4 regions of the Arthrobacter sp. D3-16 genome follow, and region 1 is predicted to be linked to each of the others. Evidence: riboswitches for the same ligand, from Rfam matches in the RefSeq annotation. Region 1 holds a riboswitch; each other region holds the start of a gene.

Region 1 (6,892 bases):
CGGCCGGTCAAGCTCCTCGACCCGGAGGGGCTGCGCTTCGGTGTAGCTGGTTCCGGACGGGACCGTGGAGTAAAGGACTGCTGCTTTCATGGGAAATCCTGACTTCATCGAAGGTGCTGACGCCCGACTGCCCGGGCCTGCGTGGTCGCGGGTCCGGGCAGTTGGTGCTGTTTGGCTCTGGTGGTGCCGTTAACTATTTCTTGCCGGCCGCGAGCAGGTCCGCGGTGCCCTGGGCGTCGGCTGCGTCCACATCGTGAAGTGAGATGCCGCGGGTCTCCTTGAGGAAGAACACGGAGATTGCGGTGACGATGCAGGCTCCCAGCAGGTACAGAGCCACCGGTGTGGAGGACTTGAAGGTCCCCAGCAGCGATGTGGCGATGATCGGTGCCAGCGAACCGGCGACGATAGAGGTGACCTGGTAGCCCAGGGAAACGCCCGAGTACCGCATCCGGGTGGGGAACATCTCGGCCATGATGGACGGCTGGCCCGCGTACATCAGCGCGTGGAACAGCAGGCCGATGGTGATGGCGGCCAGGATGACGATGTCATTGCCGGTGTCCATCATGGGGAAAGCGAAGAAGCCCCACGTGCCGCCGAGGATGGCGCCTGCCATGTAGACCGGCCGCCGGCCGAACGCATCCGACATCTTGCCCACGAGCGGGACGGCGCAGAAGTGGATGAAGTGCGCCACGAGCAGAAGCAGGAGGATGCGGGAGGTGTCCGTCTGAACGATGATCCTCAGGTAGGTAATGGAGAACGTCACCACGAGGTAGTAGAGGATGTTCTCGGCAAAACGCAGGCCCATGGCGGTAAAGACACCACGCGGGTAGCGGCGGAAGACTTCGGCCACACCGTAGCCCTTCTTTTCCACCGTAACTTCCTTGCGGGCTTCGATGAAGATCGGCGCATCCTGGACCTTGGTGCGGATGTAGTAGCCAACGATCACGATCACGGCGGAGAGCCAGAAGGCGACGCGCCAGCCCCAGCCGAGGAATGCTTCCTCGGAAAGCGTGGCCGAAAGGGTGAACAGCACGCCCGTGGCCAGGAGGTTGCCCATCGGTACCGCTGACTGCGGCCAGCTGGACCAGAACCCGCGGGACTTGTTGGGGCTGTGCTCGGCAACCAGCAGTACGGCGCCGCCCCACTCACCGCCGACGGCGAAGCCCTGCACGAAGCGCAGGAACACGAGGAGGGCCGGAGCCCAGTAGCCGATCTGGGCGAAGGTGGGCAGGCAGCCCATCAGGAAGGTGGCTACGCCTACCAGGATGATGCTCAGCTGCAGCAACTGCTTGCGGCCGAACTTGTCACCGAAGTGGCCAAAGACGATGCCGCCGATGGGGCGGGCCACGAAGCCTACGGCGTACGTGACGAAGGCGGCGATGATGCCGTCCAGTTCTGTCCCTGAATTGGGGAAGAACATTTTGCCGAACACCAGGGTGGCGGCGGAGGCATAGAGGAAAAACTCGTACCACTCAACAACGGTGCCGGCCATGGAGGCCGTAACGACTTTCTTCAGGCCTGATGCCTTGACGTCGGTTTCCTCTGGCCGCCGTGCGGCGGAGCTTTCCGTACTCATTTATGAACTCCTTCGGCGTCATCCTCGACACCACTGGGACAGGCTGTGGCGGATACACGTGATTTTGGCCACGAACCGCCGGGTCCCATTGAGTATGGTCTGCCTGTACGCCCAGCTCAACGGCGAATCATGCAGAGCCCATCTGCATTAATGCACACAATTCGGCTTTTGGGGCGGGGCGTTATGCCGAAAGGTGCTCCCGGAGCTGCGATCCGAGTTGGCCGATCTCGGTGAGGAATCCGTCGTGCCCGATGGGCGCCTCGATGAGGTGGACGTCCACCTCTCCGGGAAGCGCCCGGGCAAGCTCCCGTGACTGGGACGGGAAGTAGAGCCGGTCCGAGTCAACAGCAGCGACAAAAAAGCGTGCGTTGGCACCGGACAGGGTCTGGGTGAGGGACCCCCGCCCCCGGCAAATGTCATGACTCATGAGCGCCTCGGTGATGGCGATGTAGCTGTTGGCGTCAAAGCGCCGGACCAGTTTGGTCCCCTGATGATCCAGGTAGCTCTCCACCTGGTAGCGCCCGCGGGTTCCGAGCTGCTCGCCCTGAAGCGGCGACTCGGGAGCCTGCGGCGCGCGCCCGAACCGTCCGTCCAGTTCCAGCGGAGAGCGGTACGTGATGTGGGCGATGCGCCGGGCCAGGGCCAGGCCTTCCTCGGGAGCGGGTCCGTTGTAGTAGTCACCACCGTTGAAGTTGGCGTCCTGCCGGATGGCGAGGGTCTGTGCCTGGGCAAAGGCGATCTGCTCGGCGGTACTCGCGGCGCCCACGGAGATTACAGCACAGCGCTGCACACGTTCGGGAAAGGTGACCGCCCATTCCAGCGCACGCGCGCCGCCCATTGAGCCGCCCAGCACGGCAAACCAGCTCCCGATCCCCAACTGGTCGGCCAGCCTGGCCTCCGCCACGGTGCTGTCCCGCAGGGTCACCAGCGGGAAACGCGAGCCCCAGGGCGTTCCGTCCGGAGCGAGCGACGACGGCCCTGTGGACCCGTAGCAACCGCCCACAATGTTGATGGACACCACGAAGAAACGGTTGGTATCCACCGGCGCACCCGGCCCGGCGAGTTGTTCCCACCAGCCGGGTTCGTCCGTGTCGCCCCTGGTCACGTGGGTGCTGCCGGTCAGAGCATGTTCGATGAGGATGGCGTTGCTGCCGTCCGCGTTGAGGGTGCCCCAGGTTTCATAGGCCAGCGTCACGTCCGGCAGATATCCGCCGGCTTCCAGCTTCAGCCCCCCGATGGGGGCATAGCGGACAATCCCGTGTTCGGGGACGGTGGTACGGGTGACGGTAACCGTCATGGCAAGACCTCTTCTACGCGCTTGCCCGCCGTCGAATGACCGGCAGGCCAGGTCTTCACCCGGGGCACCCCACCGCGGAAGGAGGGTTGCCGGCCAGCAAGCCGGGGCTGTCACTGGCACTCATGACCTGGTTCGAGTGTACGAAACAGCCCCTGCCTGCCGCCAAGAGTGTGACTGGTTGTGACTTCCCCGGCCCGCTGCCGGGCTGCCGCCCGGGCCTGGTTAGGCGCCGGTGGCCTCCTTGGCCGCCCGGAAGCCGGCCTCGAGGTCAGCCAGGATGTCATCGATGTGCTCGATCCCTACCGAAAGCCGCACCAGGCCGGGGTTCACGCCGGCAACTACCTGCTGCTCGGGCGAGAGCTGGCTGTGGGTGGTCGACGCCGGATGGATCACCAGCGAACGGACGTCACCGATGTTTGCCACGTGGGAGTGCAGCTCCAGCGCGTCCACAAAGCGTTTGCCCGCCTCCGCGCCGCCGGCGAGGTTGAACGACACGATGGCGCCGGTGCCCTTGGGGCCGTACTTGCGGCCGCGCTCGTACCAGGGGCTGGAGGGCAGCCCGGCATAGGCGACGGATTCGACGTCGTCACGCGCTTCCAGCCACTGGGCAATTTCCAGGGCGTTGGCGACGTGACGTTCCACCCGCAGGCTCAGTGTCTCCAGCCCCTGGGCGATGAGGAAGGCGTTGAAGGGCGACACTGCCGAGCCCAGGTCGCGCAGGAGCTGCACCCGGGCCTTCAGGATGTAGGAGAGGTTGGCGCCCAAGGCACCGTCGGCGCCGAGGTCACGGGCATACACCAGCCCGTTGTAGGTGGGGTCCGGGGTGTTGAAGCCGGGGAACTTTGCAGGGTCCTTGCCGAAATCGAACTTTCCGGAGTCCACGATCACGCCGGCGATCGCGGAACCATGGCCACCCAGGTACTTAGTGGCCGAGTGCACCACGATATCCGCACCCCATTCCAGTGGCCGGATCAGGTACGGGGTGGACAGGGTGTTGTCCACGATCAGGGGAACCCCGGCCTCGTGCGCAACCTGGGACACGCCTTCGATGTCCAGGACATCCTGCCGCGGGTTGGAGACCACCTCGCCAAAGAACAGCTTGGTGTTGGGCTGCACTGCCTCGCGCCACTGGTCCAGGTTGTCCGGGTCCGCCACAAAGGTGACGGAGATGCCAAACTTTTTCAGTGTGTGGGCGAAGAGGTTGTAGGTGCCGCCGTAAAGGCTGGGGCTGGCGACGATGTGGTCCCCCGACTCGGCAATATTCAGGACCGCAAATGTTTCAGCGGCCTGGCCTGAACTGAGCAGCAGGGCACCCAGGCCGCCTTCGAGGCTGGCGATCCGCTGTTCCACCGCTTCCTGGGTGGGGTTGCCGATCCTGGTGTAGATGGGCGCCAGCTCAGCAAGGGCAAAGCGGTTCGCTGCGCTCTCGGCGCTGGGGAACACAAAGGACGTGGTTTGGTAAATGGGGAGCGCACGGGCACCCGTGGCAGCGTCCGGCTCCTGCCCTGCGTGGATCTGGCGGGTTTCGAAAGACCATCCGTTGGACAACTAAGGCTCCTTTGACATGGGCCCGGCATGCTCGAAGCACCGCGGGCCGCGCTTGCCATCCGGCCGTTGCCGGACAACCAGGTCCTCACCCGGGGCACCCCACCGCGGATGGAGGGTTGCCGGCCAGCGAGCCGGGGCTTGGCGCTGGCACTCATGACCTGAGGCCAGTGTAGGAACATGCACGCGACGGTTGACAGGATTATGACGAACAAGGTCCCCATGACTGCCGTCAGCAGGACCTTGGATTAATGCTGCTTTGGAACCGAAATCCCAGTAAGGCTACCCTTAGCTGAGAGCCCGATCACAAAGTGCCAAGATGTTGCCATGCGCATGGATCACGTCTCTTACGCCTGTGAACACGATGGCCTGGCTGCCACCACCGAACGTATTTCCTCTGCCCTCGGCGTTGAGGCAGTGAAGGGTGGGGTACACCCGCGGTTCGGAACCCGGAATATGATCATCCCGCTCGCTGGGCACAAGTACCTCGAAGTCGTCGAGGTACTGGACCACCCCGCTTCCGACAAGGCCCCCTTCGGGCAGGCAGTGCGTGCACGGTCTGCGGCGGGCGGCGGCTGGATGGGCTGGTGCGTCGAGGTTGACGACCTGGTTCCCTTTGAAGAACGGCTCGGACGCTCCGCCGTCAACGGAAACCGCAAGTTTCCTGACGGCCGCGAACTGGTCTGGAAGCAGATCGGTATCCTGGGGTTGATTGCGGACCCGCAGGTTCCGTACATGCTCAAGTGGGAGGGCGACCCGTCGCTGCACCCGTCCAACGCCTACGACAGCAACGTCAAGATGAGCTGCCTGACAATTGCAGGCTCCGCTGCCCGGGTTACCGAGTGGCTGGGCGAGCCGGTGGAGAAGCCGCTCGAAGACGTTGCCGTGGAGTGGGTGGCACCGCACGGAACCCCCGGGATCCTTTCGGTGACGTTCGAGACCGCTAACGGAGCCGTCACCATCTAATCCTGCTCCGTAGGCCCGGGCAGTCCTGCCAGGGCCTCGGCTTGGGCAGGGCTGCCCTTCGAAACTTCGGCCGCCATCAGCTGGTGACAACGGGGTCACCTGCCGATGGCGGCCGAATCCATTTCCAATAGCCCCTCGGGATTGTCGTACCCCTTTGTCATGATTGGTTTATGGGGAAAGCGGCGGTGGCGAAGGCGTTTGAGGACATCAATGCCGCTCTTGCTGTGCTCAATGCAGAGGCTGAGGGCTGTGGTTCGGAGGCGTTCTCCGCTGTTGATCCGCTGGCCGGCCTTGCCGATGGGTGCCTGGACATCCTTGCCGGCGGCGCCAGGGCTCAGGCCCGGGTGTCGGGATTGTTGGCCAAGGCCACAGCAACATACGCCGGCACTGCGCGGGCCGCTGCTTCGCCGGACGCGCCCGTGCAGGCGCAGGAAATGGCCATCGCGGCGGAAATCGGGTGCGTCCTGGCCCTCAGCGACCGGGCTGCCGGCGTGCTGCTTGCCCAGTCCTACGCCCTGACCACGTCCTTGCCCCTGACGCTCGCAGCCCTGCACAAGGGAATGATCTCCTGGCAGCACGCCAGAGTGATGGTCGATGAGACCGCCACCTTGGACCCGGTCGGGGCCGCAGCCCTGGAGGCCCACTTCCTGGACCCCGGCACACCGAAACCGGCCGCCGCGGCAACGATCGGGGAAATGCCGGCGTACCGGTTCAAAGCCAAAGCCCGGACCTGGCGGGAACGCCACCACCCGGAGAGCCTGGAGAAACGGCATGCCAAGAGTGTGGCGGACCGTCGGGTCGAACACGGGCCGGACCAGGACGGGATGGCCTGGCTCTCGGCCTATCTGCCCGCGGACCAGGCGTTGGCGGGCTGGAACAAGCTCACCGCCGACGCACGGGAATTACAGGGCCCGAAGGAAACCCGGACCCTCACCCAGTTACGCGCGGACCTGTATGCCAACCTGCTCCTCGGCGAAACCACCACAGGCCGTGACGAAACAGCGGCTGGAACAGCTGCCGGCACTTCGTTGATCCGGGCGCAGGTGCTGGTCACCGTGCCGGTGTTTTCCCTGCTGGGCCTGACCGATGAGCCGGCGATGCTCGACGGGTACGGACCCATCCCGCCCTCGATGGCACGTCATCTGGTCGCCGACGGGGCCGGCTCGTTTTACCGGGTGCTGGTGGATCCGCGGGATGGGGCTCCGTTGGAGATCGGCCGGACCAGCTACCGGTTGACCAAGGCCATGCGGAACTGGCTCAGCTTGAGGGACGGCAAATGCCCGTTCCCCGGCTGCAGCAACAACTCCCTGGACAACGAAGCCGACCATCTCCTCGCCTGGCACGATGGCGGCAACACCGGCATCAGCAACCTCGGCCAGCCCTGCCCGAAGCACCACAAACTACGGCACACCGGCGGCTGGCAACCAACACCAGCCACCAGAAACGAACCACCCGGCTGGACCTCACCCACCGGCCGGCACTACAAAAGCGAACACCCGGACTGGGAA
Region 2 (6,892 bases), 1.2 Mb from region 1:
CGTTGCCACTGAAGCCTCCCATTCCGGGGCCAGCCCCAGTTTCATGGCCGTGGCGTGGGAGATGCCAATGATGAGGCAGCCCGTGACGTTCACCAGCAGCGTGGCCCAAGGCCAGTGCAGCCGCGCCTTGTGCCCCAAACCGCGCGGCGAACTGCCATCGGAGCCGTCCGCACTGATGGACGTGTGATGCGCGAACCAGCTGTCCACGCCGAAACGGACAAGCGCGCCGGCGACGCCAAACAGGCCCACCAGGGCAGCAGCCATCACGCCCTGCGGCTCTCGCCGATGTCATGGCCAAAGGCCATCAACCTGCCGAACCGCCACCCCAGGCCTGCCGCCGCCAGCCCCAGCAGCACTGACAGGGCCAGGTAGGCTGCCCAGACCGGATGCTCGCCGGCGCGGGCCAACTGGTCCACGGAAAACACCACGGCAGAGAAGGTGGTGAAGGACCCCAGCAGGCCGGGTCCCAGCCCCGCGCGTAACCAGAACGCGGTCTTCGGGCGGGCCATCCAGATTGTGGTCAACGCAGCCAGGACGAAGCTGCCGCCAACGTTGATTAACAGCGTGGCCCAGGGAACCACACCGGGAAGATCCGGAAACGCCAGCCCTAGTCCGTAGCGCAGTTCAGTGCCGATCAGGCCTCCGGCGGCGACAGCGAGCCAGGCGCGGCCCGTCGGCATTCCCGCCGGCTTCATTCAGCCGTCTCCAGCAGGCAGCCCGGGTGGGGATGGTCACTGTGCACCCACAGGGCTGACGTGATTTCATCGGCCAGATCGTAATCCCTGGTCCGGCCCGAGTTCCTGATCCGAACCACCAGGGCGCCGCCGAACGGTTTGCGGCCCACAACCTCCACTTCGGCGTCGAGGTCTATTTCCTCGGCGGAAAGATAGCGGAGAAGGTCCGGGTTTTCATCGCTGATCCTTGTGATCCTGCCGGTATGCCCCTGGTCCAGCTCACCCATCAGGTGGGCGCGGGGCATCAGCACTTTCCCGTCGGCGGTGGGAATGGGGTCACCATGCGGATCCCGCTGCGGGTTTCCAAGTTTTGCCGCAACCCGCTCAATGAACGTGTCCGAGACGGCGTGTTCCAGGAGCTCGGCTTCGTCGTGGACCTCGTCCCAGCTGTAGCCCAGCTGCTGGACAAGGTAGGTCTCAATCAGGCGGTGGCGGCGCACCATGGAGAGGGCCAGCCGGACGCCGGCGTCCGTCAGTGTGATGGCGCTGTAGGGCTTATGGTCTACGAAGCCCTGGTCCTTCAGCTTGCGGACCATTTCGGAAACCGATGAATTGGCGACGCCGAGGCGCTGCGCAAGCTGGGAGGACGTGATGGCCTTGTCCTGCCATTCCGTGAAGGAGTAGATGACCTTGACGTAATCCTCGATGGAGGAGGAGGGCGCGCTGGTCTTCACAGCTCCTAGCCTACCCGTTGCCGGTTCACCGTCACGCTTTGAAGGCCCGCCAGGTAAGGGTCAGATACGGCAGTTCGAGCACTTCATCCAGGCTGTGTCCCAGGTGGTCGTGCAGATACCAGTCCAGGTTGGCCAGCACTTTCGCCCGGGTGGTTTCGCTGGCACGCAGGTAGTAGCTTCTCGACTTCGTAAGCTCCACCAGGCCGGTAGTGCTGACGTGGTCCTGCCAGTGGGTGACATGGCCCTCAAGCCCTCGAAACTCGGGCCCCACATGCGGCCGGAAGTCCGGCTTGTACACATCCCCTGCGTGCATGATCCGGGAGAGCCGGTGGACCCAGGGGACGGATGTGTCCAGCTGGTTCCAGATGAGGCCCAGCGTCCCATGCGGGCGCAGGACGCGTGCCAGTTCAGTGCTTGCTGCCAGGGCATCGCACCAGTGCCAGGCCTGGGCAACGCTTACGACGTCGAAGGCCGCGGGAGGCAGGCCCGTCGCCTCAGCGGTGGCCTGGACTGCCGCGGCCGCGGGATAGTGCGCCCGTAACTGCTCGAGCATGTCCGCAGAGGGATCCACCGCCGTCACGGCCAGGCCCATGTCCAGCAGCAGCCCGGTGAACTTCCCGGTGCCGGCACCGGCATCCAGAGCCTCACGGGCGCCCGCGGGCACCAGCCACTCTGCGGCTTCTTCCGGATAGCCGGGACGGACCTGCTGGTAGTGCCGGCCGCCGTCCTGGAAGCTCTGGCCGAGCTCCCGCCGCCGTCCGTGGTCAAGCCTGGGCCCACCCCGTACCACGCGTGGCCTCCTTCGTCCGATGCCCTTGGGTATCCTTCGAATTTACCGCACCCACGGTAGGCGCAGGATCAGGAGGCAGAGCCAGCGCGAACCCTTAGCGGGCATGAGGGCTCAGTCATCACTGCAGGGGGCGGCCCCGGCGGTCCCCGGAGTGTTCGGTGCCCAGTGCGGGTAGGTCCGGGTGTCGTTGGCGGGAACCCAGCGCCCCGCGTCGACGACGTAGTCCCACCCCAGGCCGTTGTGGCGCAGCGCGTCGATGCCGGCAAGGAGCCGTTCTGCATCCTCAAGGCGTGAGCCGACGCCGAAACTGGCACGGAGGGAACCGGAAGGAAGCCCGAGCCGCTTCAGCAGCGGGTGAGCACAGAAGCGGCCGTCCCGCAGGCCAACGCCGTGCTCAGCGGACAGGTAGGCAGCCACGAGCCCGGCGTCGTAGCCTTCCACCGAGAAGTTGACCACGCCGATCGTGTCCGTGTCCGGGTTGGTGTCCTTGAAAATCTGGTGCACGGTCACGCCATCAATCTTCTGCAGGCCTTCCACCAGGAAGGAACGGATGGCCGACTCGTGCGCGTGCCACTGTTCCTGGTCCAGCCCGGCGATCACCTGGGTGGCGCGGGCCAGCGTGGCTGCGCCGAGGACGTTGGGCGAGCCGCCCTCATGGCGCGCCGGGCCCGTGGCCCAGCTGACGCCGTCGAGCCTGGCTTCCTTGACGGCGCCGCCGCCGGCGAGGTGGGGCGTTCCGGCGTCGAGCCAGTCCGCGCGGCCGACCAAAACGCCGGAGCCAAACGGCGCATAGAGCTTGTGGCCGGAGAACGCGAGATAGTCAACGCCGTCCCGGGCGATATCTATACGCCGGTGTGGCGCCAGCTGGGCTGCGTCAACCACAATCCGGGCTCCGTGTTCGTGGGCGAGTGCGGCGAGGGCCCGGACGGGCAGAATCTCCCCGGTGACGTTGGAGGCGCCGGTGACGGCGAGCAGGCTCACCCCGCCCTGCTCCAGCTCCGCCCGGACGGACTCAATGGTCCCGGCGATAGTGTCAGCGGCAACGATGCTCCGGTGGGGGACACCCTGCCACGGCAGCAGGTTCGCGTGGTGTTCGATGTCCAGGTACAGGACGTCGCCGTCCGGACGCCCGTCCGTGGCAGGCAAGCAACCGGCCAGGAGGTTGAGGGAGTCGGTGGTGTTGCGCGTGAAAATCACCGAGTCGTCGGGGCGGCCGCCCACAAAATCCCGGACGATGCTGCGTGCGTTTTCGTAAACAGACGTGCTGATCTGGGACGCGTAGCCGGCGCCGCGGTGGACGCTCGCGTAGAAGGGCAGGATCTCGTTGAGGTAGGCCGAGACCACCGAGAGAGCGGGAGCCGAAGCGCCATAGTCGAGGTTTGCATACCGGACGTGGCCGCCGGAGATCAGGGGCGCCTGGATTTCCGCACCCGTCACGGCAGCAAGGGGACGGCCGGCAACAGCGCGGCGGGCATCAAAGAGGACAGCGGCTTCAGCCTGGCTGGTGTCGGGCCGGGCGGGGGCGTTGGGGGAGACGGTGGCAGTTGTCACAGAGACCTCACTTCGAAAAGGACTCCCTGCTCCGGGAATCCGCGCTTGCCGCATCCGTTCCGGACCGGCCTGGTCGTCACCCGGGGCACCCCACCGCGGTTGGAGGGTTGCCGGCCAGCAAACCGGGGTTTCGCGCTGGCACTCGTGACCTGGTTAAGAGCGTAGGACATGGGACAGGAAGGTTTGAAGCCGGCTCAAATGTTAAGCGCTTTGTTACGGCTGCTGAAAAGTACTGCTTTGGCCGAAGAAACGACGGCGGGCGCCCCCCTTGGGAGTCGCCCGCCGCTGATTGTTCGGTGAAAGTGCTCAGAGAAGGTCGTCCAGGTCAGGGTTCAGCCTGCGGAGTACCTCGGAGTGCAGGATGGAGTTCGTGGCCAGCGCGTTACCGCCGAACGGCCCGTCCTCCCCTTCCAGCGACGTGAACCGGCCACCCGCTTCGACCACGATCGGCACCAGTGCGGCCATATCGTAAAGGTTGAGTTCGGGTTCGCAGGCGATGTCCACCGCGCCTTCAGCCACCATGCAGTAGGACCAGAAATCGCCAAACGCACGGGTCCGCCAGACGTCTTCGGTGAGTCCCAGGAAGTTGTCCAGGTTCCCGCGTTCCTTCCAGCCGCCCAGGCTGGAGTAGGACAGCGACGCGTCGGACAGGTTGGCGACGTTGGAGACGCGGAGGCGGGTGGCAGCAGCCAACGACCGGCCCATGTAGGCACCCATGCCCTTGGCCGCCCACCAGCGCTTGCCCAGGGCAGGGGCGCTGACCACTCCAACAACGGGTTCGCCTTCATCCACCAGGGCGATCAGGGTGGCCCAGACGGGGACGCCGCGGACGAAGTTCTTGGTGCCGTCTATGGGGTCGATGATCCAGCGGCGGGACCCGTGGCCGGTGCTGCCGAACTCTTCACCGAGTACAGCATCGCGGGGACGGGAGCGTGACAACTGGCCGCGGATGGCTTCTTCTGCAGCCTTGTCCGCGTCGGTGACCGGCGTCAGGTCGGGCTTGGTCTCCACCTGAAGGTCCTGGGCCTTGAAGCGGCTCATGGTCTGGTCATCCACGGAGTCTGCCAGGACGTGTGCCAGGCGCAGGTCATCGTTGTAGCTTGAAGCGGGTTGGATCATGTTTCCAAACTACCGTCTGCGCGCGGTTCTGCTGGGAGATCGGCACCGTCAGTTGACGCTGCCCAGTTCCTTCGCCTCCTGCGCCTCCAGCCGGGGGTCGGTCCCCAGGAGGCGCCGCAGGGATGCCAGCCGGGCTTCCCCGGTGGCGCCGGCATGTCCGCCCGCCACCCAGGCGTCCAGGCCGCAGTTCACGGCCGTGGCGGTGTGCTTGCAGCCCCGTTCGCAGTCTTCGATGCCGGGGGAGAGGTCCGGGAAGGAGCGCAGGATCCGGTCCGGGTCTACATGCGCCAGTCCGAAGGAGCGGATGCCCGGGGTGTCGATGATCCAGCTGCCGGCGGGTGCGTCGGCCAGCCGCAGGGCCAGCGCTGACGACGATGTATGCCGGCCCCGCCCCGTCACCGCATTGACCCCGCCCGTGGCACGCTCGGCCCCGGTCAGCGCGTTTACCATGGTCGACTTGCCCACGCCTGAATGCCCCAGCATGACTGTCACTTTTCCATCCAGGTAGCCGCGGAGCTCCGCCACGGCTTTGCTGTCCAGCCGCGCGGAGAGGCCGTCGTCCGAGCGGGCATCGATCCCCGAAGCGGTGGAGTCGGCCGTCCGGCTGATGATCACGGGGAGGTCGAGGTGGGTGTAGTTGGACAGCAGTTCCGTTGGATCCTTGACGTCCGCTTTGGTGACCAAGAGGATCGGCTCGATCCCGGCGTCGTAGGCCGCCACCAGGGCGCGGTCGATAAAACCGGTGCGCGGCTCGGGGTTGGCAGCCGCCACCACAACCACCAGTTGGTCCGCGTTGGCCACCACGGCCCGTTCCACGGGATCGGTGTCATCCGCGCTGCGGCGCAGAAGGGTCCTGCGGTCCTGGATCCTGACCAGCCGGGCCAGGGTATCCGGTTCGCCGGACACGTCGCCCACGAGGGAGACGAAATCGCCCGCCACCACCGGGTTGCGGCGCAGCTCCCGCGCCCTCGCGGCAATGACTACCCGTTCGTCGCCGGAGTCCTCGCCCACCACGGCCGTATACCTGCCACGGTCTACGGTGATGATGCGTCCCGTCACGGCGTCATCATGGCTGGGCCGGTCCTTGGTGCGGGGGCGCGAACCCTTCTTGCTGGGCCGAATGCGGACATCCGATTCATCCCAGGAATCAGTGCTGCGCGCCACCGGTAGAACCTTCCGTACCGGTACGGGACGGGCCTGTCTGGGCGAGCATGTCTGCCCACAAATTGGGAAAGTCCGGCATGGTTTTGGCGGTCGTGGCGATGTCCTCCACCTGCACGCCCTCCACGGCCAGGCCCAGGATGGCCCCGGCGGTGGCCATCCGGTGGTCGGCGTAACTGCGGACGACGCCGGCGTGCAGTGTGGCGGGCCGGATCACCAGGCCGTCGCTGGTCTCCTCGGCATCACCGCCAAGGCGGTTGATTTCGTTGACCAGCGCGGCCAGCCTGTCGGTTTCGTGCCCGCGCAGGTGCGCAATACCGCTGAGCCGCGAGGGACCGCTGGCCAGCGCACACAACGCAGCGACCGTCGGGGCCAGCTCGCTGGTGTCCGCGAAATCCGCGCCCTTGATTTCAGGTCCGCCGGTTACGGTGAGGACACCGTCGCGCAGGGTAACTTCCGCGCCCATCTCGGCCAAGATGGACCGCCAGAGATCTCCTACCTGCTGCGTCTGTTCCGGCCAGCCGGGAATCCGCACCGTTCCGCGGGAAGCCAGCGCCGCGGCAAGGAACGGGCCGGCGTTGGACAGGTCCTGCTCAATCCGCTGGTCGAAGGCCTGGATGGGCCCGGGGGCAACGACCCAATGGTTGGGAACCGAATCGTCGACAACAACCCCGGCACCCCGCAGGACGGCGACCGTCATGTTGATGTGGTCGAGGCTCGGTACAGGTTTCCCTACGTGCTCAAGGTGCAGGCCCTCGGTGAACCGTGCCCCCACCAGGAGAAGCGCCGAAACGAACTGTGAGGATGCGCTGGCGTCAATGACCAGGTGCCCGCCGCGTACTTCCCCGGTGCCCTCCACGACA
Region 3 (6,892 bases), 2.1 Mb from region 1:
CCATGACCTCGCGGGGTGAAATACGTTCCAGGGCGTCCTTCTCCGCGGAGGAATCTTCACGCTGATCCAGCTCAGGTTCGAAGGGCAACTTGGCCGGGGTGCGGCTTTGGCGCCGGTGATCGTCCACCATCCGGGCGTGTGCGACCGAGAAGATAAAAGTACGGAGTCCTGCGGCACCACCATGGATGGTGCCGAGCCGTGGCAGGACGGAGAGGAACACCTCCTGCATGGCCGCCTCCGGATCCTCGACGCCCCGGGCGGTGAGATAGCCCAGGACTTGTGATGCATAGGTCCGGTAGACCACGCTGAAGACGGAGGCCCCGGCGGCTTGGTCCCGCAGGGTCCCGTCTGTGAGTGCATCGGTCACGGACGTAGTGCTTTCAGTCAAGAGGGGTTCCGGAGCGGAAGAGGCCTGATCCAAGAGGGAACGCCTTTTCCCCGCATCACTTTACCCCTCAGTAGCCACTGCCCGGATCCAGCCACGCAAGCACTGCGGCCAGTTTTGGCAGCTGCCCCTGCCGCCGGAAAGTGAAAGAGCCGGTCTGGAACGTGATGGGGGACAAGTTCCAGACCGGCGCTACATAGGGGTAATCGCTGCCGGCGTCCGAAGGGTTACGCCCTGCAGGAAAATTTTCAAAAAACTACTTTTGGCCGGACGCTCAACGCGTAACTGCCGTGGTCCAGCGGGGCTTGGTTCCCTGCCGGCGCGGTCCTTTTGCCAGGATGAATGTGTGCGCGGCGGGATTGCGCCGGTCCTCACAATCAGCGGCCGCGGGGGCCGATGCCACAGGTGCCGCTGCTGGCGCACGAACCGTAGCACCGGCGGGGCAAAGGTCGGTGACCAGTCCTGTGCCCGCGCACTCGCGGACGGCGGCGATTCCGGAAACGAGGGCAGCCTTGTCCTCAAAGGGGCCGGAGACAGCCATCACTGAGCCGTCCGGGGCCAGCAGCCGGAACCTGAAAAACGAGTCCTGGTCAACGAACGCTTCGAACTTTCCGGCCATAACAAATCCTTTCGTCCTGCGGTTCCCGTCCGGCGTGCGCTTCTGCCGGGCGGCGTCGTAGCCCCCGCCAGTCCGGTTGCATTGCCGGTCCCTTTCCCGCGGCTCTGGTGGAACGCTCGGCGATCAGGCCACCGGGTGTACAGACGAGTGTCCCGGCTGCGTCCGCAGTCTCACAAGACCTCCCCCGTAAACGCTGTGTAAATTGCCGAAGGCCAGCCAACAGCAGCGGCGGGCCACCTTTTCAAGGTGGCCCGCCGCCGTCGTAATTTTCCTGGCGCGTTAGTCGTTGATGAGGTCGTTCACCACGATGGTCTGGTCCCGGTCCGGCCCAACGCCGATGGCGGAGAAGCGCGTCCCGGACAGTTTCTCCAGGGCCAGCACGTAGTTGCGTGCGTTCTCCGGCAGGTCCGCCAGCGTCCGCGCACCGGTGATGTCCTCTGTCCAGCCCTCGAAGTATTCGAAGATCGGGATTGCGTGGTGGAACTCGGTCTGCGTCATGGGCATTTCGTCGTGGCGTACGCCGTCAACGTCATAGGCCACGCACACCGGAATTTGCTCGATCCCGGTGAGCACGTCCAGCTTCGTGACGAAGTAGTCCGTGAAGCCGTTGACGCGCGAGGCGTGGCGGGCCAGGACGGCGTCGTACCAGCCGCAGCGGCGCGGCCGGCCGGTGTTCACGCCGAACTCGCCGCCGGTCTTCTGAAGGTACACGCCCATCTCGTCAAAGAGCTCCGTGGGGAACGGGCCGGCGCCAACGCGCGTGGTGTAGGCCTTGATGATGCCGATGGAGCGTGAGATGCGGGTCGGTCCAATGCCCGAACCCACGGATGCGCCGCCCGCTGTGGGGTTGGAGGAGGTGACGAACGGGTAGGTTCCGTGGTCCACGTCCAGGAACGTTGCCTGGCCGCCTTCCATCAGGACCACCTTGCCCTCGTCCAGGGCCGTGTTCAGGACCAGGGTGCTGTCGATGACCAGCGGGCGGAGCCGGTCGGCGAAGGACAGGAAGTACTCCACGATCTCATCCACGAGCACGCCACGGCGGTTATAGACCTTGACCAGCAGCTCGTTCTTCTGGCGCAGGGAACCTTCCACCTTCTGGCGGAGGATCGACTCGTCAAACACGTCCTGGACACGGATGCCCAGGCGGGCCACCTTATCCATGTAGGCGGGGCCGATGCCGCGTCCGGTGGTCCCGATGGCGCGGCTGCCGAGGAACCGCTCCGTCACCTTGTCCAGCACCTGGTGGTAAGGAGCAACAAGGTGTGCGTTGGCTGAGACGCGGAGCTTGGAGGTATCGGCGCCGCGGGCCTGGAGGCCTTCGATCTCCTGGAAGAGTGCCTCGAGGTTCACAACGCAGCCGTTGCCGATGATGGGTACCGCGTTGGGGCTGAGGATGCCTGCCGGAAGCAGCTTGAGTTCGTATTTTTCACCGCCCACGACGACGGTGTGCCCGGCGTTGTTCCCGCCGTTGGGTTTGACGACGTAGTCAACGCGGCCGCCCAGCAGGTCGGTCGCCTTGCCTTTTCCTTCGTCGCCCCACTGGGCTCCTACGATCACAATTGCTGGCATGGGATCCTCCCCCATTCGTTCGGGCTGGCCGTGCCGTGCCACGAGGTGGCTCGCCTGGTGCAGCGCCGTTCATGAGAATGCCCCGAATGGACCGGCCTTCGCTGGTCCGCGGGCGGCACAGCGACGCAAGAGTTCCGGGGCTCTTACCACCCAAGTTTAGCCGATGGGGGACTTTGTCCACTCGTTGGGCCGCCGCGGTCCTTCTTGCAGGGTAAAGGACTCTCCTGCTCGGCAAAGGACCGCGGCGGACTGTCAGCGGTGATGCTACTCGTCGTCCGCTTCCCCGTCGGGGCGGGAGGTCTGGGTGGCGAGGCTGTCCCAGAAGGAGGTGTCGGCGTCGGCGATTGATCCATCAGCGATTGCTGCGGCGGTGGCCGTGAGGGTGGTGACCGTCTGCTTGATCAAGTATCCGTTGCTCCTGAGGCCCAGGGCGTAGCCGTCCAGGTAATGGTCGGACATGCCGCGCATCTCGAACAGGAGTGTCGCGATCCCGTACTCCACAGCGATCCCGTTGCGGCTGATTGTCTCGGCGCTGCCGCCGACGTATTTGCCGAGGTGGCCCCAGCCGGTGGAGTCGACGTTGTTGAACACAACGGCACCCAACTGCTTGGACTTCTCGACGACTGCAGGATCGGCGTTCGGTGTGGTGGGGTACAGGATGGATCCGGAAACCAGCTTGCCGTCGCGTTCGCTGCGTGTGCCCTGGTGGTGCAGGTCGATCATGTAATCGATCCGGTACTTGCGCATCACATTGTTGTGCAGCGCCTGCGTTTCCGGCTGGACCTTGGCTACGTGGTCCCGGTTGAGGTCCACCTCTTCGGCGTTGTACCGCGTCATGTTGCGGTCACCTTTGGCCAGGTAGTCGTCCAGGGGGAAGTTGACGTCCCCCATGGCGCCGTCTGCGTTAAGCATGGGAACGATGAGGATGTTCGCGCCGTCGAGAATGTCCCCGGACTTTCCGGTGCCCAGGTGCTTAACGAATTCCAGGGCACCCTCGGTGGTGAGCTGCTCGTTGCCGTGCTGCTGCGTCAGGTAAAGGATGGTGGGCTTGGCCGGATCGGACATGTATTTGACCAGGTGGATGTCCCGGCCCTTCACGGTCTGGCCGATGACCTCCAGCTCCATGGCGCCCTGGCGGGCGTCCTGGTCCTTGAGGAAAGAAACCATTTGCTCGTAGGTGGCAAGCTTCGATGTGGTGATCTGGCCATTGCCGTCATAGTTGGGGCCTTCGCCCACGGCCATCGCAGGTACCGGCGCGGCCACGGCTGCCAGTGCCAGGGCTCCTGAAACTGCCAGGGTCCTGAAGGTTGCCAAGGTTTTTCTCACAGTGCGTTCCCTCTTTCGAGTGCATTAGGTGCGGCCAGCCCGCGATGTCCCCCATTGCAGGCTGTGACAAAAGCCAACCAACCTGGACCAATCCTGTCAATGGACGTGACAGCAACCTGCAGCCAGTTATTACGTTCCGAAAGACAGGCTCTCCTGCCCTTGTTCCGGGCGGCACCGTCAGGAGTTTCCGCCCGACACATTCCGAAAGCGGATTTGCTTCCGGGCGCACCAGTGCATTTAAGTGAGAGTACCCATCCGGAGCGGCCGAGAGACCTGGATCGATGACGCCGCAGCAACCCACATAGTGCAGGTACGTCCTGCCTGCGAAGGTGCTACTGCCAGGACCGATGGAAAGGAATTCCAGCATGTCCCTGAACACCGACCACATCCGCGTCACCCACGCCGGATCGTTGCCCCGTACCCCTGAGCTCATTGCCGCCAACGCCGCACGCGAAGAGAACCCTTCCGACGTCGAGGGCTACAACGAACTGCTCACCGCTTCCGTGGTGGACCTGGTCCAGCGCCAGCAAAGCCTGGGCATTCATATCCCCAACGACGGCGAATACGGGCACGCCATGTCCGCTGCTGTGGACTACGGCGCCTGGTGGTCCTACTCCTTCGCCCGCATGGGCGGGCTGGAACTGGACAACGACGCCAAGTGGGCGGTTGAACCGAAGGAATCCACCCCGGGCAACGTCCAGCTGACCGGCTTCATCCATCGGCGCGACCGCGCCATCTTCGCCGAGGCCTACAACGATCCCACCAGCGGCATCTTCACCGGCGGCCCCAAGCCGTTCCCCAAAGTCACCGGGCCTCTTGTCTACACCGGCCAAGACGCCGTCGCGTCCGACATCGCAAACCTGAAGGCAGGACTGGCCGCTGCGGGACTGAAGGACGGGTTTGTTGCGGCGCTGTCCCCCGGGAGCGCCTCACGCATCACCAACGAGTACTACGCCACGGAGGAGGAATACATCTATGCCTTCGCCGATGCGCTCCGCGAAGAGTACAAGGCCATTATCGACGCCGGCCTGATCCTCCAGATAGACGATCCCTCGATCGCTGAGAACTGGGACCAGATCAGCCCTGAGCCGAGCGTGGCCGACTACCTCAAGTTCACCCGGATCCGCGTGGAGGCCCTGAATTACGCCCTCCGCGGCCTTCCCGAGGAGCAGGTCCGCTTCCACCTCTGCTGGGGCTCCTGGCACGGCCCGCACACCACCGACCTTCCCCTTGCGGACCTGGTGGACACCATGTTGCAGATCAACGCCGGCGGCTACTCCTTCGAGGCCGCCAACGTCCGCCACGAGCACGAGTGGCGGGTCTGGGAGGACACCAAGCTCCCCGAGGGCAAGGTCATCATCCCGGGCATCGTCTCGCACGCCACCAATGTGGTGGAGCACCCTGACCTGGTGGCGGACCGGATCGTACGGTTCGCGGACGTCGTGGGCCGCGAGAACGTCATCGCCTCTACGGACTGCGGCCTGGGCGGCAGGGTCCACCCGCAGATCGCTTTCGCCAAGCTGGAAGCCCTGGGCGAGGGCGCGCGCCGGGCCACCAAACGGCTCTGGTAGCTGCAGAAAAGTATAACGGGATCCGCCGGTTCCGTGCGCCGCTTGGATCGGGTGCGCGGGACCGGCGTTTCGTTTCGCAGGGCTTGCTAAACTGGTAAAGGCCGACCAGGAATCGGTCCGCCCCATTTCAACCACTTCGGATCTGCTGTGCCATCGTGCGCCCATTTTCGCGGTGGCAGCAACACCAATCCCCGCAGGAGACCCAGCACTACATGACAGCCCTGGCACCCGAATCTTTCCATGATCAGCTTCTGAACCGCCGCTACGAACCGAACGTTGCAGCCGTCAACGAACTGTGCGATTCCCTGCAGGGGACGAAGCCCGGCACCATTGTGCCCTATGTGGACCCCATGCACGACGTCGACGAGTGCCGCATCATCAGCCTGTACTCAAATATCGGCGAGGCTGACCCGTCCGGTTTCATCACTGCCGGTGATCACGACGCCGCCACGCGGATGCTGGGGATCCAGTGGAAGCTGGGGCTGCGGCCGGAGTTCGTTATGCCGTGGAACGTCCACCCGTGGCACGTCGCCGGGGAAGCCAACGGTAAGTTCACGCCGGACCAGATTTCCGCGGGCCTGAAGCCGCTGCTGAAGTTCCTGGCACTCGTTCCGCGTGCCTCCGTAATCGTGGCCCACGGCACAGAAGCCAACCGCCTGGCCAACCTGCTGCTGAAGACTGAGGTGCCGCTGCTCTGGCGCCGCGGCCTGAAGACCTACAAGGTGCGCTCCCTGAGCGGCCGCGCCTTCGCCGGCTCGCCTGCACGCCAGGAGGAGTACCTCGAGGACATGCGCGTGGCCTACGCTGACGCCATGGCACGCACCGGACTGCAGAAATCCAGCTAATCTCCCCAAGCCTCCGGGAAGTACGACGACGGCCGGTCACCTTTTCGAAAAGGTGACCGGCCGGCGTCGTTCCCCACCCGCCCCTAGCCTCGCAAGCTCGGCCAGGGAACCCTGCGGGCGTGGGCCCACATATTAGGAGCCCTCGATGGCTGCTTTTGCCGTGGGGTCCGAATCGTTCAGGAACTTCTCGATCCGTTCCGGTTCCTCAGCCTCGCCGATCGCCGCGGCAGCGCGCCCCAGCGAGTAAAGCGCCCGCAGGAAGCCGCGGTTGGGCTCATGCTCCCACGGGATGGGGCCGACGCCGCGCCAGCCGTTGCGGCGCAGCGAGTCCAGTCCACGGTGGTAGCCCACGCGTGAGTAGGCGTAGGAATCGATGGTGCGTCCCTCGGCCCAAGCCTCTTCAGCCAGGACAGCCCACAGCAACGAGGATGTGGGGTGCTTTTCCACCAGGTCCAGGGCTTCCTGGCCGGCTTCCAGCTGCTGGTAGACCTCGGTCTCGGCAGGCAGGAGGGTGGGCTCCGGGCCCATCAGGTTCTTGCGGAACTCGTCCGACATTTAGAAGGTCTTTCCGGCCGAG
Region 4 (6,892 bases), 1.3 Mb from region 1:
CCGGATCCGTGACAAACTTGCCGTCCTCACAGCACTGAGCGCAAACTCGCCGTTCTGGAACGGAGTCCAGACCGGCTTCGAAAGCTACCGCACGCAGGCGTGGAACCGCTGGCCCACATCCGGTCCCGCCGGTATTTACGGGACATATTCTGCCTACCGAAGGGTGGTCGCCCGCCTTTTGGACAGCGGAGTGATGCTGGACGAAGGGATGCTCTACTTCGACGCCCGCCTGTCCCGGAACCACCCCACTGTGGAGGTCCGGGTTGCAGACGTATGCCTCCGGGCCGAGGACGCAGCCCTTCTTGCCGTTCTCGTCAGGGCGCTTGTGGAGACTGCCAGCCGTGAGTGGCACGAGGGGGTTGAGCCCGCGCCGGTGCCCACCGTACTTTTGCGGATGGCTTCCTGGCAGGCAAGCAGTGGCGGACTCAGCGGGGAACTCCTGGATTTCGGTACGTTCCGGCCCGCGCGGGCCAGCGATGTGGTGCGTTCCCTGGTGGATTACCTTGCCCCGGTATTGCAGGAGCAGGGCGAACTCGCCCTGGCTTGTCAGGGCGTGGAGGACATCATTGCGCGAGGGACAGGGGCAGCTGAACAGCGTCGAATCCGCGACAGGGCCTTGGCCGCGTCAGCTCCGGAGGACCTGGGCTTTGGCGCAGTGGTCAAACATGCGGTGGAGGTGACGATGCGCGGCTCCGTCAAGCTTCCGGTTGCCGACGGGTCCCCCGAGCTGCTGCGCGTCCGCCAGTCCTAGAAGGCAGAGGTAGCGGCATCCAGCCAGAGGTGCCAGTCCGGGAACGGGTCCTTGGGCAGTTCGTCTTCAGAAGGGCCAGGGTCTTCCGGCACATCAAAATCCGGCAGGTCAGAGTCTTCCGGCGGGTCCGCGTCTTCCAATGGGTCCGCGTCTTCCAGCGGGTCCGCGTCTTCAGGTAGGGCAAAGTACCCAGGCACGTACAGGTCCGAGGGCTCCGAGTCAGCCTGAACGGAGGCATCCCAGAGTTCCTCAATCCATTTCGGCCACACTGGTGGTTCCCAGTCGGGGTGTTCGCTTTTGTAGTGGCGGCCGGTGGGTGAGATCCAGCCGGGTGGTTCGTTTTGGGTGGCTGGGGTGGGTTTCCAGCCGCCGGTGTGCCGGAGTTTGTGGTGTTTGCCGCAGGGCTGGCCGAGGTTTGATATTCCGGTGGTGCCGCCTTGGTGCCAGGCGAGGAGTTGGTCCGCTTCGTTGTCCAGGGAGTTGTTGCTGCAGCCAGGGAACGGACATTTGCCGTCCCGCATCCTGAGCCAGTTCCGCATTGCCTTGGTCAGCCGGTAGCTGGTCCGGCCGATCTCCAGCGGCGCACCGTCCCGCGGATCCACCAGCACCCGGTAAAACGAATCGGCACCGTCAGCGACCAGATCACGTGCCATTGAGGCGGGGATCGGGCCGGACCCGTCCTGCATCGCCGGTTCATCGGTCAGGCCCAGCAGCGAGAAGACCGGCACGGTCCCTGGTGTTGAGGAGCCCTGCAGCGAAGTTGTCGGCCCGGAGCTGGGTCAGGGTGCGCGGCTCATCCGGTCCCTGCATGCCCCGGGAGATGGCGGTGAGCCGGTCCCAGATCGCGGAGGCCTGGTCCGCGGGCAGGCACGCGGCGACCCAGCCCATCCCGTCAGTGTCCCGCCAGAATTCGACCCTTCGGTCCGCCACACTTTTGGCATGCCGGGCCTCCAGGCTCTCCGGGTGATGGCGCTCCCGCCAGGTCCTGGCCTTGGTTTTGAACCGGTACGCCGGCAGCTCCCCAACCGGACACCCCCGGGCAGCGTTCGGCGCGTCCGGGTCCAGGAAGTGCGCCTCCAGCCCTGTTGCCCCGTTACGGTCAAGGCTCGCGGTCTGGTCCACCATGGTCCGGGCGTGCGCCCAGGAAATCGTCCCGGACTGCAGTGCCGCCAGGGTCCGCGGCAGGGACGTGGTCAGGGCATGGGAGTCGGCGAGCAGGGCACCGGCGGCCCGGTCACCGATCGCCAGGACACACCCGACCTCGGCGACCAGGCTCCGGTCCTGCGCCGTCGCCTCATACGGCGACCGCGCCGGAGGATTCAGCGCTTTCGTGGCTTCGGCGAACAACGCCACCGCCTGCACCTTCAGGGCCGCCAGTTTCGCTTCCGACCGTGCCACGCTCCAAGAGCATCCAAAGCCCCATCAGCAACCCGCTGCAGCGGATCATCATCCAGTCCAGCGGCATCGGAAACAGCAGTATCGCCGCCAGCGAGCACGGCAGCAAACGCAGTGACAGAAGCATCAACAAGCTTCTCCGCCTGCACCACTGCCGCGTTCGTTTCCATACCTCCATGATGGCGAGGGGGTCTGACAAAACGGGGCCCAAAAGTCCTCCGCTGAAAAAGAATCCAGGAAACTTTTCTGCCCTGCACCGATTCCATCCGAGCTCACCTGACGCTGGCTTCAGCGGGATGAACAGCACAGCAACAAGGCAGGAAGAATCAGCAACCCGTGGTGCGCGGCAAGGAGCCGTGCCATACTCGGCGCGTGACGGCGTCGTACTCCTTCAGAGCTGAGCTATGGCTTTACCCCGGCGAGGCAGGCTGGCATTTTTTGACGCTCCCGGCAGACGTCGCGGACGACATCCACGAACAAAGCGCCGGCGCCAGCAAGGCATTCGGATCCGTCAGAGTGACCGCGGAGATTGCAGGGCATTCCTGGCAGACCTCGCTGTTTGCGGACCAGAAAGCCGGTTCCTACCTCTTGCCCGTAAAGAAGGCCATCAGGGACAAAGCCCGGATCAGGCAAGGCGACGAAGTGTTCGTCCACCTCTCCATCCTGGGCGCCTGAGAACGCCCTCGCCCACGCAGCAGCGCAGGTGCCGGAGCCGCCCCAGGCACCTCTAGATCTGCTTCAGCGCCTGTTCCAGGTCGCCAATCAGGTCGTCCACGTCCTCCAGGCCCACGGAAAGCCGCACCACGCCGTCGCTCAAGCCAATGGCCGCCCGTCCCTCCGGGCCCATGGCCCGATGGGTGGTGGTGGCCGGGTGGGTGATGAGGGACTTGGCATCGCCGAGGTTGTTGGAGATATCGATGATCCGCAAGGCATTCAGCAACGCAAAGGCGGCCTCTTTGCCCGAGCGGCCACCCGTCGTCGCGAGCTCCAGGGTGAGGACCGTACCGCCGGCGCTCATCTGCTTTGCAGCCAGCTCGTACTGCGGGTGTGACTTCAGGAGCGGGTACTTCACCCAGCTCACGGCGGGTTGCTGCTCCAGCCACTCGGCCAGCCGCAGGGCCGACGCCGATGAATGGTTGACGCGCAGTGCCATGGTCTCGAGGCCCTTGGTGAGCACCCAGGCGTTGAAGGCGGACAACGACGGGCCGGTGTGGCGCATCAGCTGCTTGACCGGTCCCTCGATAAATTCCTTGGTACCCAGGATGGCGCCACCCAGGACGCGTCCCTGGCCGTCGATGTGCTTCGTGCCGGAGTAGACGATGACGTCGGCACCCAGCTTCCCGCAGCGCTGCAGCAGGGGAGTGGCAAAGACATTGTCGACGACGACGGTGGCGCCTGCCGCGTGCGCGAGTTCACTGACGGCGGCAATGTCGACAATTTCCTGCATGGGGTTGGACGGCGACTCAAAGAACACAGCAGTGGTGGGCCGGGACAGGGCGTCACGCCACTGCTCCAGGTCCGGGCCGTCCACAAACACCGTCTCCACGCCCCACCGGGGCAGGATTTCGTTCAGGATTACGAAGCAGGAACCGAAAAGCGATCGGGCGGCCACCACGCGGTCGCCGGCGGCCAGCAACGCACCCAAGGCGGTAAAGACGGCGGACATGCCGGACGCCGTCGCAAAGCACGCCTCGGTTCCCTCAAGGAGGCGGAGCCGCTCCTGGAAGGTGGCCACCGAGGGATTGCCGTAGCGGGAGTACACAAAGCGCTCGTCCTCGCCCGTGAACGCCCGCTCGGCGGCCGCAGCGGACTCGTAAACGAAGCCCGAGTTCAGGAATACTGCCTCGCTGGTTTCCTGGAAGTTGGTGCGGTCCAGCCCGCCGCGGACTGCCTGGGTGTCAGGGCTCCAGCCGGCGGCGTCTTCGTTGAAGGTCACTTAGTTCTTTCCGAGGTTGGTGGGCAGGCCGCGGTTCTTCCAGCCGTTGACGGTGCGTTCGCCGTAACGGTCCGGTTCGCCCTCAAAACCCTCCAGCACGTTGTAGGAGGTGAAACCGGCCTGGGTGGCGGCAATCGCGGCCGCCACGGAACGCTGCCCCGAGCGGCACAGGAATACCAGCTCCGTGGAGGGATCCTCCGGCGCCTGCTGGGCCAGGTGGGCGATGAAATTGGGGTTGGGTATGCCTCCCGGGAACGTCCACTGAATGAACAGCGGATCGTTGTCGGTGGCCTTCGTGTCCGGGATGCCGATATGGGCCCACTCGCCCTCAGTGCGCACATCCACCAGGATGGCTCCCTGCTCCAGCTTTTCCCAGGCCTCCTGGGGCGTCAGGTCTCCGGCGTAGCTCATGCGTGGCCCTCGCCGTCGAACTCGAGGTCTTCGCCTGGGGATTCAAGATTATCCACTGCGGTCGCCACAGCGGCATCGGCCGAAGCGATTGCTGCCGGCAGGACCAATGCCTGCGCCACGATCACCTGGCCGCCGTTGGACGTTGCCGCCGGGCTGCCGTGCAGCACATAGCCCTCTGCCAGGGCGGCGGAAATCCGTTCGCAGAAGGACCTGTCATCCGGTCCGGTGACAAGCCGGTAGGAAAGTCTTTCTTCAGGGGCAGGTGCGTCAGACACGACGGATCTCCTTCTCTCACGCTTGCAACTCGAATCGGTCGATATGCCGAGTATTCACCTGAGGCACCCCGCCGCGGAAGGAGGGTTGCCGACCGGCCAGTCAGGGCTTGGCACCGGTACTCATTACTCCCCAGAAACGTAACACTTGGCACGCAGGGCCGCATCGCCGCCGTCGTCATGTTCCGTAACTGAACCGGGCGCGGTGCAGCAGGCGGGGAAGTCCGCGACACCGGAGGAACGGACGACGACGGCATCGCCGCAGGTGGGCGCCCTTTCCTTGCCTTTTCCGGACCGGCCGCCAGATAAAGTTTCTTACGGGGCAGTGCCTCATCATCAGAACCAGCACCCGGGGGTCCCCATCAGCACGCCAACTGCCGCGCCACAACACCGTACCGGTCATTACCGCGGATCCGGGATACGCGTGGTTGGGGCGCTCCTTACCACACTGCTGATTGCCCTCGTGGCTGTGGTGCTGCCTGCGGGGTCAGCCCAGGCCGCGAGGAGTTTCCCGGAAGAGGGAAAGCCGCTGCTGGGCGCAGTCCTTGAATGGGGCGAGGATACCGCCGCCGGGTTCGCTGACCGGCTGGGTGCTGCGCCCGCTATTTTTGGCCACGACATAGCCTTTCCCTACCGCCCGTCGGAGCAAAACGACGTCGAGGGCTTCCTGGAACAGGCCTCCCTGCAGGGTGCCCACGCGATGCTCACCGTGAAGCCAACGGTGCCGCTGGACCAGATTAATGACACGGACGCCAAGGGCTTCGCCGGGGAGGTGCGGGAGCTTGCTTCCACCTTCAAAGGGCAGCTGCTCATCCGGTTTGCCCCCGACATGAACGCAAGCTGGGTTGAGTGGGGCCAGCAGCCCGCTGCGTACCGTGCCGCGTTCCGGGCAGTGGCGGCGGCGTTTCGCGAGGCCGACGCCGGCGGCACGGTGATGGTCTGGGAACCGTACTTGGGCACGGACTATCCGTTCGACCGGAACCGGAACGCGCCTGCCCAGGGAAGTGAAGGGTTCGCGCTGCTTGACACCAATGGCGACGGCGAGTGGGACGGCGCAGACACCGCCTACGAACCCTACTATCCCGGGGACGATGCGGTGGATTGGGTAGGCCTGACCGCCTTCCACGACGACACCGCCGGCGGAGCGCCGGTCAATACGGTTCCCCGTTCAGGGGAGCTGCAGGGGATGCTGACGGCTTCCGGCGGGGAAAACTTCTACGCCACCTACTCCGAGGGGCGGGACAAGCCTTTCCTCCTGCAGACCGCCGCCTTTTACAGCCCGGCCTCCGGCGGTGCATCGGAAGCGGAGATCAAGGTCGCCTGGTGGGACCAGGTGGTTGGGGTCGCTACCGCCGCTGAATTCCGGATGGCAGGGGCTGTGGTGTGGGACGAGCGGACCAGTACCAGGGACACCGGCGTGGCCAGCATCGACTGGCTGCTCACCGGGAACCCGGCCATTGCCCATGCGGCCTTGGACAGGCTGGACTCGTCCACCATCGTCACCGGGCCGGTCACGGAAGTCAGCTCCGGCAGCACGTACGTCCGGGCCAACACCCTTACCGGGGCCGCTGCCTGGACAGTAGGGGCGGCGCTTCTCATCCTCCTTGTTGCCCTGTGGCAAATACCCCGCAGGATCAATGCCGCGACAGCCTGGGGGTACGCGGACCCTTCCGGCAGGGATTCGCGCGTGGATATGCTGCGCGGCCTGGCCATCGTGTTTGTTGTGGTCAACCACTTGGGCATGACCTCGCTGTTCCAGCTGCTCACGCAGGAAGCGGTGGGCTTTGTTTCAGGTGCCGAACTCTTCGTCCTCTTCTCCGGGCTGGTGGTGGGCATGGTGTACGGGCCCAGGGCCAAGGATGACTTCGGAACGGTGATTGACCTTACCTCGCGGCGTGCCGGCAAGCTCTACCTGACGGCACTGATAGTCCTCATCGGCGTCTTCCTGGCCTCGCTGCTGCCGATCTTCCGGACCGACGCCCTCACCACGTTTGTGGACCAGGGAACGGGCGGCGCGGGGCACGACGGCGCCGGCCGTACCTATGACCTTTATGCCGGGATGGAATCCTTGTTCCAGTTCCCTGTGCCGCCACAGGTGCTTCCTGCCATCCTGCTGCTGCAGTTTGG

Evidence for each region. A riboswitch is a leader RNA that binds a small molecule or an ion and turns the genes downstream of it on or off. The one in region 1 is predicted to bind S-adenosylmethionine.
Region 2: another riboswitch for S-adenosylmethionine. It lies ahead of M1D32_RS07560 (aminotransferase class V-fold PLP-dependent enzyme); the one in region 1 lies ahead of metX (homoserine O-acetyltransferase MetX).
Region 3: another riboswitch for S-adenosylmethionine. It lies ahead of M1D32_RS03190 (cobalamin-independent methionine synthase II family protein); the one in region 1 lies ahead of metX (homoserine O-acetyltransferase MetX).
Region 4: another riboswitch for S-adenosylmethionine. It lies ahead of M1D32_RS18650 (DUF1737 domain-containing protein); the one in region 1 lies ahead of metX (homoserine O-acetyltransferase MetX).

The regions. Positions count from the first base shown of each region.
Region 1 covers NZ_CP096437.1:2,727,961-2,734,852, forward strand. The annotation lists gene M1D32_RS13025 (zinc-dependent alcohol dehydrogenase family protein) at 1-90, opposite strand, end outside; gene M1D32_RS13030 (MFS transporter) at 194-1,576, opposite strand; gene metX (homoserine O-acetyltransferase MetX) at 1,758-2,873, opposite strand; SAM riboswitch class IV at 2,886-3,001, opposite strand; gene M1D32_RS13040 (bifunctional o-acetylhomoserine/o-acetylserine sulfhydrylase) at 3,096-4,421, opposite strand; SAM riboswitch class IV at 4,465-4,580, opposite strand; gene M1D32_RS13045 (VOC family protein) at 4,746-5,384, shown strand; gene M1D32_RS13050 (HNH endonuclease signature motif containing protein) at 5,555-6,892, shown strand, end outside.
Region 2 covers NZ_CP096437.1:1,575,296-1,582,187, forward strand. The annotation lists gene M1D32_RS07540 (fluoride efflux transporter FluC) at 1-264, opposite strand, end outside; gene M1D32_RS07545 (fluoride efflux transporter FluC) at 264-695, opposite strand; gene M1D32_RS07550 (metal-dependent transcriptional regulator) at 692-1,408, opposite strand; gene M1D32_RS07555 (class I SAM-dependent methyltransferase) at 1,440-2,198, opposite strand; gene M1D32_RS07560 (aminotransferase class V-fold PLP-dependent enzyme) at 2,310-3,749, opposite strand; SAM riboswitch class IV at 3,786-3,899, opposite strand; gene hisN (histidinol-phosphatase) at 4,056-4,868, opposite strand; gene rsgA (ribosome small subunit-dependent GTPase A) at 4,917-6,032, opposite strand; gene aroA (3-phosphoshikimate 1-carboxyvinyltransferase) at 6,016-6,892, opposite strand, start outside.
Region 3 covers NZ_CP096437.1:648,894-655,785, reverse strand. The annotation lists gene M1D32_RS03210 (RNA polymerase sigma factor) at 1-367, opposite strand, end outside; gene M1D32_RS03205 (YegP family protein) at 660-1,004, opposite strand; gene M1D32_RS03200 (adenylosuccinate synthase) at 1,284-2,573, opposite strand; gene M1D32_RS03195 (M14 family zinc carboxypeptidase) at 2,838-3,899, opposite strand; SAM riboswitch class I at 4,148-4,253, shown strand; gene M1D32_RS03190 (cobalamin-independent methionine synthase II family protein) at 4,265-5,470, shown strand; gene M1D32_RS03185 (uracil-DNA glycosylase family protein) at 5,683-6,315, shown strand; gene M1D32_RS03180 (DUF3151 domain-containing protein) at 6,448-6,870, opposite strand; gene fbaA (class II fructose-bisphosphate aldolase) at 6,871-6,892, opposite strand, start outside.
Region 4 covers NZ_CP096437.1:3,990,253-3,997,144, reverse strand. The annotation lists gene M1D32_RS18675 (glutamate--cysteine ligase 2) at 1-751, shown strand, start outside; partial or broken gene M1D32_RS18670 (HNH endonuclease signature motif containing protein) at 748-2,316, opposite strand; gene M1D32_RS18665 (DUF1905 domain-containing protein) at 2,519-2,821, shown strand; gene M1D32_RS18660 (O-succinylhomoserine sulfhydrylase) at 2,874-4,082, opposite strand; gene M1D32_RS18655 (rhodanese-like domain-containing protein) at 4,083-4,493, opposite strand; gene M1D32_RS18650 (DUF1737 domain-containing protein) at 4,490-4,768, opposite strand; SAM riboswitch class IV at 4,782-4,896, opposite strand; gene opgC (OpgC domain-containing protein) at 5,190-6,892, shown strand, end outside.